DNA from 4 places in the Streptosporangium sp. NBC_01639 genome. Region 3 is predicted to be linked to each of the others. Evidence: predicted binding sites of a transcription regulator. Region 3 holds the regulator's gene; each other region holds the start of a gene.
The links. Region 3 encodes LexA, which represses DNA repair genes until DNA is damaged. Its sites were predicted from a motif close to TCGAACANNTGTTCGA; they were not measured.

Region 1 (2,196 bases), 4.3 Mb from region 3:
GCTGTCGAGGCGCGGGCCGATGCCGAGCTTCTCCTTGATCTTCTTCTCGATCTCGTTGGCCGTGTCGGGGTGGCTCTTCATGAAGTTGCGGGCGTTCTCCTTACCCTGCCCGAGCTGGTCGCCCTCGTAGGTGTACCAGGCGCCGGACTTGCGGACGAAGCCGTGCTCGACACCCATGTCGATCAGGCCGCCCTCACGGGAGATGCCGACGCCGTAGAGGATGTCGAATTCGGCCACCCGGAAGGGCGGGGCCATCTTGTTCTTGACGACCTTCACCCTGGTGCGGTTGCCGACCGCCTCGGTGCCGTCCTTCAGCGTCTCGATACGACGGATGTCGAGACGGACCGAGGCGTAGAACTTCAGCGCCTTTCCACCGGTCGTGGTCTCGGGTGAGCCGAACATGACGCCGATCTTCTCGCGGAGCTGGTTGATGAAGATCGCGGTGGTGCCGGTGTTGTTGAGCGCACCGGCCACCTTGCGCAGTGCCTGGGACATCAGGCGGGCCTGGAGGCCGACGTGGCTGTCGCCCATCTCGCCCTCGATCTCGGCCTTGGGCACCAGGGCCGCGACCGAGTCGATGACCAGGATGTCGACGGCGCCCGACCGGATCAGCATGTCGGCGATCTCCAGCGCCTGCTCACCGGTGTCGGGCTGGGAGACGAGCAGTGCGTCGGTGTCGACGCCCAGCTTCTTGGCGTAGTCCGGGTCGAGGGCGTGCTCGGCGTCGATGAACGCCGCGATGCCGCCGGCCTTCTGGGCGTTGGCCACCGCGTGCAGGGCGACGGTGGTCTTACCCGAGGACTCGGGACCGTAGACCTCGATGATGCGGCCACGCGGGAATCCGCCGATGCCCAGGGCCACGTCGAGCGCGATGGAACTGGTCGGGATCACTTCGATGGGCGCACGGGTCTCGTCACCGAGGCGCATGACAGAGCCCTTGCCGAACTGGCGCTCGATCTGAGCCAGCGCGGTCTCAAGCGCCTTCTCGCGGTCGTTAGCAGCCATGGGAGCCCCCTGAAGGGTCGCGGGTTGAATCGGTTGCCAGAAAGCTACGGGGTGCCACCGACATTTTCTGGAGAGCACGCCACGAGTGACGGCGTGACCAATATAGCCGAACGACTGTTCGATCGTGGCTCGACTCCGTCACGTGTTTCCCGGACGCCGCAGGCCACGGAGGACGGTGGACCCCATCTTGGAGGAGACATTCCCGGGCATTCCATGTGTCGTGTTGTCAATGAGCTGACCTGGGGCGATGCTGAAGGAAAACGGATCCCGAGGTGCCCGATGTGCCCGATGTGACCGCCGAGTTCGCCCGGCAACGCCTGGCCCACCTTGAGTCCCTGGCCACCGAACTGGCCGCCCGGGGGCTGGCGAGCCGCATGCTCGGAACCGGCGCTCCGGTGCTGTGGGTATGGCATCCGCGCAGCGGGAGACAGACGATCGTCTTCGCCGGCCCGGCTGCGGACGGCTGGCTTTTTCTGTGGTCGCCGGGCGGCCAGGGGCGTGCCGAGGAGCCGGTCCACGTGGCCGACCTGCTCGGAAAGCTGCTGGACGGCACCCCTCGGAACGCGTCTGACGGCTGAGAGCCGTTTCCTGGATCACGCGCGGAGCCAGATCACCGGGGCTGCCAGAGTGGTCCTCCACCCGGGTCGGCGCCGGCAAGGGCAAGGTAGCGAGAAAGGCCAGGTCAAAGTCTTCCGACAGCAGCCTCGATCAGGATGCGAAGCCATGGCGCTCCGCGGTCGTCCGGGTCGGTCTTCTCACGGGGCCGATGAACAGCCACGATGCGATCCGGATTCCCATCGGATGATGGGAGCCGATCACTCACAGCCACCTCATCCCCGGTGACGCCGATCCGAGTGGAGGGCCCACTTGCCCAGCTCCGCTGGAATGCGTCAACATTGTTGATGTGTTCGTAGACGAGCGTGATGTTGCACTGTTCTTCCTTGGCTGGCGTTCCTTCGTCGATGACGCCGACACCGTACTCGCCGAGCACGGGCTCAGCCGGGTGCATCACCGGGTGCTGTACGTCGTGGCCCGCAGTGCCGGCATCAGCGTCGGCGAGTTGGCCGCGGCGCTCGGCATCTCCCGCCAGGCGCTGCACCGGCCGCTGTCGGACCTGCGGCGCCGCGGCCTGGTCACGGGCGACGTCTCCGCACGCAGCGGGCGCGAGCGGTCGCTGTCGGCCACCGCCGA
Region 2 (2,196 bases), 3.7 Mb from region 3:
CACTCAAAATCGGCGCCAAGGGCGCCGCGGTCAAGGTGCTGCAGACCCGGCTGAAGGAGCTCGGCTACCTGCCGGGCAAGATCGACAGCCGGTACGGCGGCGCCACCCAGGCCGCCGTCTGGGCCTTCCAGAAGGTCAACGGCATCGCACCGACCAGCACCGTGGCCCGCAGGACGTGGACCGCGCTCGAGGCCCCGAAGGCGCCCAAGGTGCTGGTGCCCCGCGGCAAGCCGACCCGGGTCGAGATGAACCTCACCACGCAGGTGATGGTCCTCTACGTCGGCGGCCGGGTGAAGCTGATCAGCCACACCTCCTCCGGCAGCGGGATCCCGTACTGCGAGACGGCGACCTGGGGCGGCAAGGTGCAGCGGTTCTGCGGCGATGCCCGCACGCCGACGGGGGACTACAAGACGACCTGGCGCAGGGACGGCTGGCACAAGTCCTACCTCGGCCAGCTCTACAACCCGATCTTCTTCAACGGCGGCATCGCCTTCCACGGCGCGCTGTCGGTGCCGCTGGCCCCGGCCTCGCACGGCTGCGTCCGGCTCCCCATGAACGTGGCGGCGGTGCTTCCCGGCCTGCTGGGCAAGGGTGTTCCGGTGCACGTGAGGGGCAAGTTCGTCCGATAGCCGCAGGTGAAGGCCCCGGGAGATCACGATCTTCCGGGGCCTTGCCGTTTCCGGGAGTAGCGGGCTTCCGTCCATCGCTTCACTTGACACTACGAGTGATCGAATTTATGTTCGATGTAATGACGTGAGACTCGCGGATCACGTCCAGGGTGGTCGATCGGGTCCGCGTCGTCGTCGCAGACGATCGGGCCAGGTCGGGGCGGACGGGGAGAGGGGAAGCTCCTCGTCCGGCCGCCCGGCGGATTTGTCGGTGGGGTCTGCAAGTGTTGACATCACCGGCGAAAACACCGGGAGCCGCTTGCGATCTAGGAGGCTGAAGCACATGACCCCTCGGCTCAGCGATTCCGGCGGGCCCCGATTGTCGTCCGCCGCGCGGGCGCGTCTGTCCGACGCGCGCGACTGCCTGGAGGAGGCGGCCGCCGCCCGGACCCCCGCCACCCGTTACGTCGCCGCCCACCTGGCGGCGCTCAGAGCCGCGGCCGCCATCCTGGCGGCACGGCCGCGCCCGATGGACGGCCGCCGGCGCCAGCTGCGCAGCGCCTGGGAGCTGCTTCCTGAGGCCGAGCCGCGCCTCGCCGACTGGGCGCCCTACTTCGAGATGAGCGCGGCCAAGCGGGCCTCGGCCGAGGCGGGGCTGACCCGCGTGGTGTCGGCACGGGACGCGGAAGAGCTGATCTCCGAAGCGGAGCGGTTCGTCACCACGGTGGAGAAGCTGCTGGGCGTGCCCACCCAGCCCACGCTGCTCGGCCGCGTCCCCCTCGCCGGTTAGCTCCGGCCCGCCCGCGCATCCCGCCGATCAGGCCGCCGTGGAGGTCGCCGTAGAGGCGGCCGGGTGGGCCGCGCGCTGACGCAGCAGGAGCATGGCCGCGTCGTCGCCCAGCGGACGGCCCACGTGCCGCAGCAGGTCGGCGCGGAGGGCGTCCAGGGAGAGCTGCGGATCGGCGCCGTTCAGCAGATGGGCCCGTGCGGAGAGGGGATAGAACTCTCCCGCCCCGTTGCGCGCCTCGATGACCCCGTCGGTGTAGAAGAGGACCTGGTCGCCCGGCTCGAAGGGGATCTGGTACGGCACCGGATCGCTGGCCTTCAGCGATCCCATGCCCAGGGGGAGCGCCTCGTCCGGAGGGTCGGCGAACCAGTGCTTGGCGTCGGTGCCGAGCACCATGGGTGACGGGTGGCCGCAGTTGATCACGGTGATGGAGGCCCCGCCGATGATCTCGGCCAGGATCGCGGTGACGAACTGCTCGCCGGACAGCTCACGGGTCAGGGCGTTCTCCAGCCGGGTCACCACCCCCTGGAGCTTGGCCTCGTCGTGAGCCGCCTCCCGGAAGGCGCCGAGCACCACGGCCGCGGTCTCCACCGCCTCCAGGCCCTTGCCCTGGACGTCTCCCACGATGATCCGGACCCCGTGCGGGGTGGCGACGACCTCGTACAGGTCGCCGCCGATCCGGGCCTCCGCGGTGGCCGAGGTGTAGGAGACGGCGACGCCGATCCCCGGCCCTGCCCGGCGCGGCACCGGCCGCAGCAGCACGCGCTGGGCGGCCTCGGCCACCGATCGGACGTCGGCGAG
Region 3 (2,196 bases):
GTTCCTGGCCCGCGCGTTCCGCGTGATGGCGGAGGCCGGTGCGGCCTCCGCGCCGGGTGTGGACGCCGCCACCGGGGACCTGGAACTGCGCAAGGTCGTCCACCGGACCGTCGACGAGGTCACCAAGCTGGTCGACTCCCACCGGTTCAACGTTGCGGTGGCCCGCATGATGGAGCTCACGAGCGCGGCCCGCAAGGCCATCGACTCCGGTCCCGGCGCCGCCGACCCGGCTGTCCGCGAGGCCGCCGAGACTCTGGCGGTCATGCTCTCCCTGGTCGCGCCGTACGCCGCGGAGGAGGGCTGGGAGCGTCTGGGCCACCCCGCCTCGGTCGCCAGGGCCGGATGGCCGGTCGTCGAGCCGGCCCTGCTGGTCCAGGACTCCGTCACCTGCGTCGTCCAGGTCGCGGGCAAGGTCCGCGACCGGCTGGAGGTCTCTCCGGAGATCTCCGACGCCGACCTGGAGGCTCTGGCACTCGCCTCGGACAAGGTCCGGGCCTTCCTGTCCGGCGCCCCTCGCAAGGTCGTCGTCCGCGCGCCCAAGCTGGTCAACATCGTCCCGTAGTCATGCCGGGGCGCCCGTACGGCGGGCGCCCCGAGCCTGATCACCCGTTTGACGACTCGAAACTCCGGGGCACAACGATTTCTTCGCAACGCTCGGACTGCGGATCGAACCCGCGACCGGACTGGGAATCACCTTCAGACGGCGGGAGTCCTCCGGCGACACCGATACCTGGTCGCTCAGAGGCGACGACCGGCCGTCACGGGAGCGCCGGAAGGTGGGCACGGCGGAGAACTCCGCTGCGCCGTCTCAGAGCTTGCGCAGCACCGCCACGACCTTGCCCAGGACGGTGGCATCGTCGCCGGGGATCGGGTCGTAGTTCGGGTTGTGCGGGACGAGCCAGACGTGGCCGTCCTTGCGCTTGAAAGTCTTGACCGTGGCCTCGCCGTCGATCATGGCGGCGACCACGTCGCCGTTGTCCGCGACGGGCTGCTGGCGGACGACCACCCAGTCGCCGTTGGCGATGGCAGCCTCGATCATCGAATCACCGGTCACCTGGAGCAGGAAGAGCGTGCCCTCACCGACGAGCTGCTTGGGGAGGGCGAAGACGTCCTCGACGCTCTCCTCCGCGAGGATCGGGCCACCGGCGGCGATCCGGCCGACGAGCGGCACGTAGGCGGCGGTCGGGCGGCTGATCGGGGTCTCGTCGTCGCCCGTGGCGGGATCCATCCACAACGCCGGCTCTCCGGGGAGGCGGACCTCGAGCGCACGGGGGCGGTGCGGATCGCGGCGCAGATATCCCTTGCGCTGCAACGCCGTCAACTGGTGTGACACGCTGGAGGTGCTGGTGAGCTGCACCGCCTCGCCGATCTCTCGCATGGAGGGCGGGTAGCCGCGCTGCTGCACCGAATCGCGGATCACTTCAAGGATCTTCCGCTGCCTGGGGGTGAGGCCAAGGGAGTCACGCCTGCGCACCGCCAGGTCACTGACGGCCGAACCGTTCTTGTCATGCTCGCTCATACGATCTCCTCGCCTCCCGGCCTGTGTTTCTTCCGTCGCACACGGCGACCGTACTCCCGTTGAAGATCATATTCAAACAATTGTTCGAGTCGTTCAGGAAATCGGCGGCGGCGTGGTGTACAACATCGTACGGGAGTTCGATCGACATCGTGTTCGATTCGCTGATCTTTCTTCGATATGTGTTCGGCCAGGTCGAAGGCTCGGGGGAGGCCATCATGAAAACGGCTGTGGCGGCAGGGGGAGCCGGGCGGGCGGGCGCCCGGCGGCCGGGTCCGGTGGGGAACATCCGATACGCTGGTGCGCCCTTCCGGCTCACCAGGCGGGGGAGGGGAGTGGTGCTGGCGGCTCTCGCGCTGATCGCCCTGGGGGTGCTCTGGGCTGCCGCGCGCATCGACGCCGCCTCGGCGGTCGAGCAGAAGGGGCGGGCGGGGCTGCCGCGGGTCGTGGTGCGTGGCGGTGACACGCTGTGGGAGATCGCGGACGCGGTCACCAAGGAGAATGACCTCACCCCGACGGTCAACCGGATCATGGATCTCAACGACTTGTCCGGCTCGGTGATCCAGCCGGGGGCCCGGCTCTATCTCCCCGGCGGTCCCTCCTCCTGAAGTGGCCTCCTTCAGGCGCGACACGCCCGACTCGGGTGAATGTGGCGCGCTGATCAGCGACTTCGCTCGGCG
Region 4 (2,196 bases), 200 kb from region 3:
GTGCGCAGGCCGTCGTCGGCGCGGTCACCCTCTTCGCCGTCCTGATCATGCTCGTCGCCGTGACCACGGTGGCGGCCGTCGCGGCCTATCTCACCTGGCTGGTCCAGGCCCGCCAGAACGCCGACCCCCGGGTGCGGACGGCGCCGGCCCTGGCCGCATGGCTCGTGCCGGGGGTCAACCTGGTCGCCCCGCCGCTGCTGATGTATCGCCTCTGGTGGGCCTCACGTCCGCCCGCCGACCGTCATGGCCGCTGGGTGGCGCTGCTCGCCGCCTGGTGGCTGAGCTGGCTGGCCGCGCTCGTCCTGGTCCCCGTACGGCTGTCGCTCGACAGCGTTCCGGGGGAGGCCAGCCTGACCGGCCTCGGTCTGCTCGAACTGGCCGCCGTCGCGGTCTCCGCCCTGTTGTGCGCGGCGACCGTCCGGCAGATCACCCGGATCCAGACCGCGGGCACCCGCTACCCACGCCCGGCGCAGGAGGATCCGGTCACTCCGTGGGCCGACCCGGCCGCGCCGCAAAGTGTCCCGCAGCTTCTCACCAGGCAGGTCCCCGCGCAGCAGGCTCCGCACATCGGGCGCTGACCACGCGGGCACCGGCACGGCCGGGGCGTCAGTCCCACGCCCTCATCAGCAGCCAGCCCTCACCGGCGGTGTCGAAACGGAGCTCGTAGGTGCCGGGGTCGGCCTCGACCCGCCAGAACCGGCGCTCCCCCGGATCGGTCTCGGAGAGCTTCCACCCCTCCCGCGCGACGACCCAGTGGTCCAGCACCCGCCGGACGGCGTGCAACCGGTCGCGCCAGAGGAACTGGACCGGCCGGCCCTCCTGGGTCCACACCTGGATCGGATCCCCGTAAAGTCTGCTCAAAACCTGCTTCTCTCCCGTGGCCTTCAATTGGGCACCCGGGGGAAGACGGGCTCTGCGTATCGAACATACGTTCTCACAGGGTCGGGCGCAAGTCCCCCACCCGCCGCACCAATAGACCGGCGTCCAGTTCTCACGGAGTCGGGCGCAAGTCCCCCACCCGCCGCACCGATGGACCGGCGTCCACGGAGTCGCGGATCCCGAAGATCACGCCACCCGCGCGGCAGTGGCCGTCGGACCACTCGACCGGACGGTCCTCGCGAGTGATGGTGACCCGCCCCTGCCGCACCGCGGGCCGCCGGATGGCGGCGGTGGCGGGCGATGCGGCGGCGCCGTACGGCGTGCTGACCGTCGGCAGCCGTGAGAAAGTGAATCTCACACTGTTGCGGCTGCTGACGGCGGGGAAGATCTCGGTAAGCTGAGCCACTTCATCATGTGACGGTATATGCGGTTAGGTAAGACGGTGGACGACCTCACTTCGGATGATCCCGTGCAAATCGGGCGATACCGCGTGCTGAGCAGGCTGGGCCGGGGCGGGATGGGCACGGTCTACCTCGGCGACTCCCCGGAGGGGCAGCGGGTCGCCATCAAGGTGATCAATCCGGAGTACAGCCAGCACGACCAGTTCAGGATGCGTTTTCGCCGGGAGGCGGACGCCGCCCAGCGGGTCCGCCGGTTCTGCACCGCCGCCGTCATCGAGGCAGCGCTCGACGGGGACCAGCTCTACGTCGTCACCGAATACGTCACCGGGCCCAACCTTGAGGAGGCCGTGCAGTCGGGGGGGCCGCTCCGCGGCTCCAGCCTCGACGCGCTGGCGGTCGGTGTGGCGACCGCCCTCACCGCCATCCACGCCGCCGGGGTCGTGCACCGCGACCTCAAGCCGTCCAACGTGCTGCTCTCCCCGTTCGGCCCCCGGGTGATCGACTTCGGCATCGCCCGCGCGCTGGACACGCTCAGCGGGATCACCGGCACCGGGGAGGTCGTCGGCACGCCCCGCTACATGGCACCCGAGGTCCTGCGCGGCGAGCCGGTCTCCCCCGCGTGCGACGTGTTCTCCTGGGGCTGCCTCATCGCCTTCGCCGCGAGCGGCAGGCCGCCGTTCGGCGGGGAGGCGCTGGCCTCGGTGGTGTACCAGGTGATGAACACCGAGCCCTCCCTGGAGAACCTGGAGCCCGCTCTGCGCGAGCTGGTCACCTACGCCATCGCCAAGGACCCTCGGAACCGGCCCACCTCCCAGCAGCTCCTAGACCATCTCGTCGGCCGTTCCGCCGCCCCCGAGCAGACCGCCCACTCGGTCCAGACCGTCTGGCAGCAGAGCCCGCCCACGGTCCACGGGAC

Region 1: the regulator LexA is predicted to act here: its motif matches at 1,112-1,127, upstream of recA (recombinase RecA).
Region 2: the regulator LexA is predicted to act here: its motif matches at 729-744, upstream of OHA77_RS07470 (SAV_6107 family HEPN domain-containing protein).
Region 4: the regulator LexA is predicted to act here: its motif matches at 921-936, upstream of OHA77_RS31295 (DUF6504 family protein).

What each region holds. Positions count from the first base shown of each region.
Region 1 covers NZ_CP109272.1:2,319,490-2,321,685, forward strand. The annotation lists gene recA (recombinase RecA) at 1-1,005, opposite strand, end outside; gene OHA77_RS10380 (hypothetical protein) at 1,287-1,583, shown strand; gene OHA77_RS10385 (MarR family winged helix-turn-helix transcriptional regulator) at 1,910-2,196, shown strand, end outside.
Region 2 covers NZ_CP109272.1:1,694,993-1,697,188, reverse strand. The annotation lists gene OHA77_RS07475 (peptidoglycan-binding protein) at 1-629, shown strand, start outside; gene OHA77_RS07470 (SAV_6107 family HEPN domain-containing protein) at 952-1,398, shown strand; gene OHA77_RS07465 (PP2C family protein-serine/threonine phosphatase) at 1,426-2,196, opposite strand, start outside.
Region 3 covers NZ_CP109272.1:7,072,078-7,074,273, forward strand. The annotation lists gene leuS (leucine--tRNA ligase) at 1-562, shown strand, start outside; gene lexA (transcriptional repressor LexA) at 809-1,519, opposite strand; gene OHA77_RS32215 (LysM peptidoglycan-binding domain-containing protein) at 1,735-2,124, shown strand.
Region 4 covers NZ_CP109272.1:6,867,300-6,869,495, reverse strand. The annotation lists gene OHA77_RS31300 (DUF4328 domain-containing protein) at 1-578, shown strand, start outside; gene OHA77_RS31295 (DUF6504 family protein) at 607-861, opposite strand; gene OHA77_RS31290 (hypothetical protein) at 992-1,285, opposite strand; gene OHA77_RS31285 (serine/threonine-protein kinase) at 1,349-2,196, shown strand, end outside.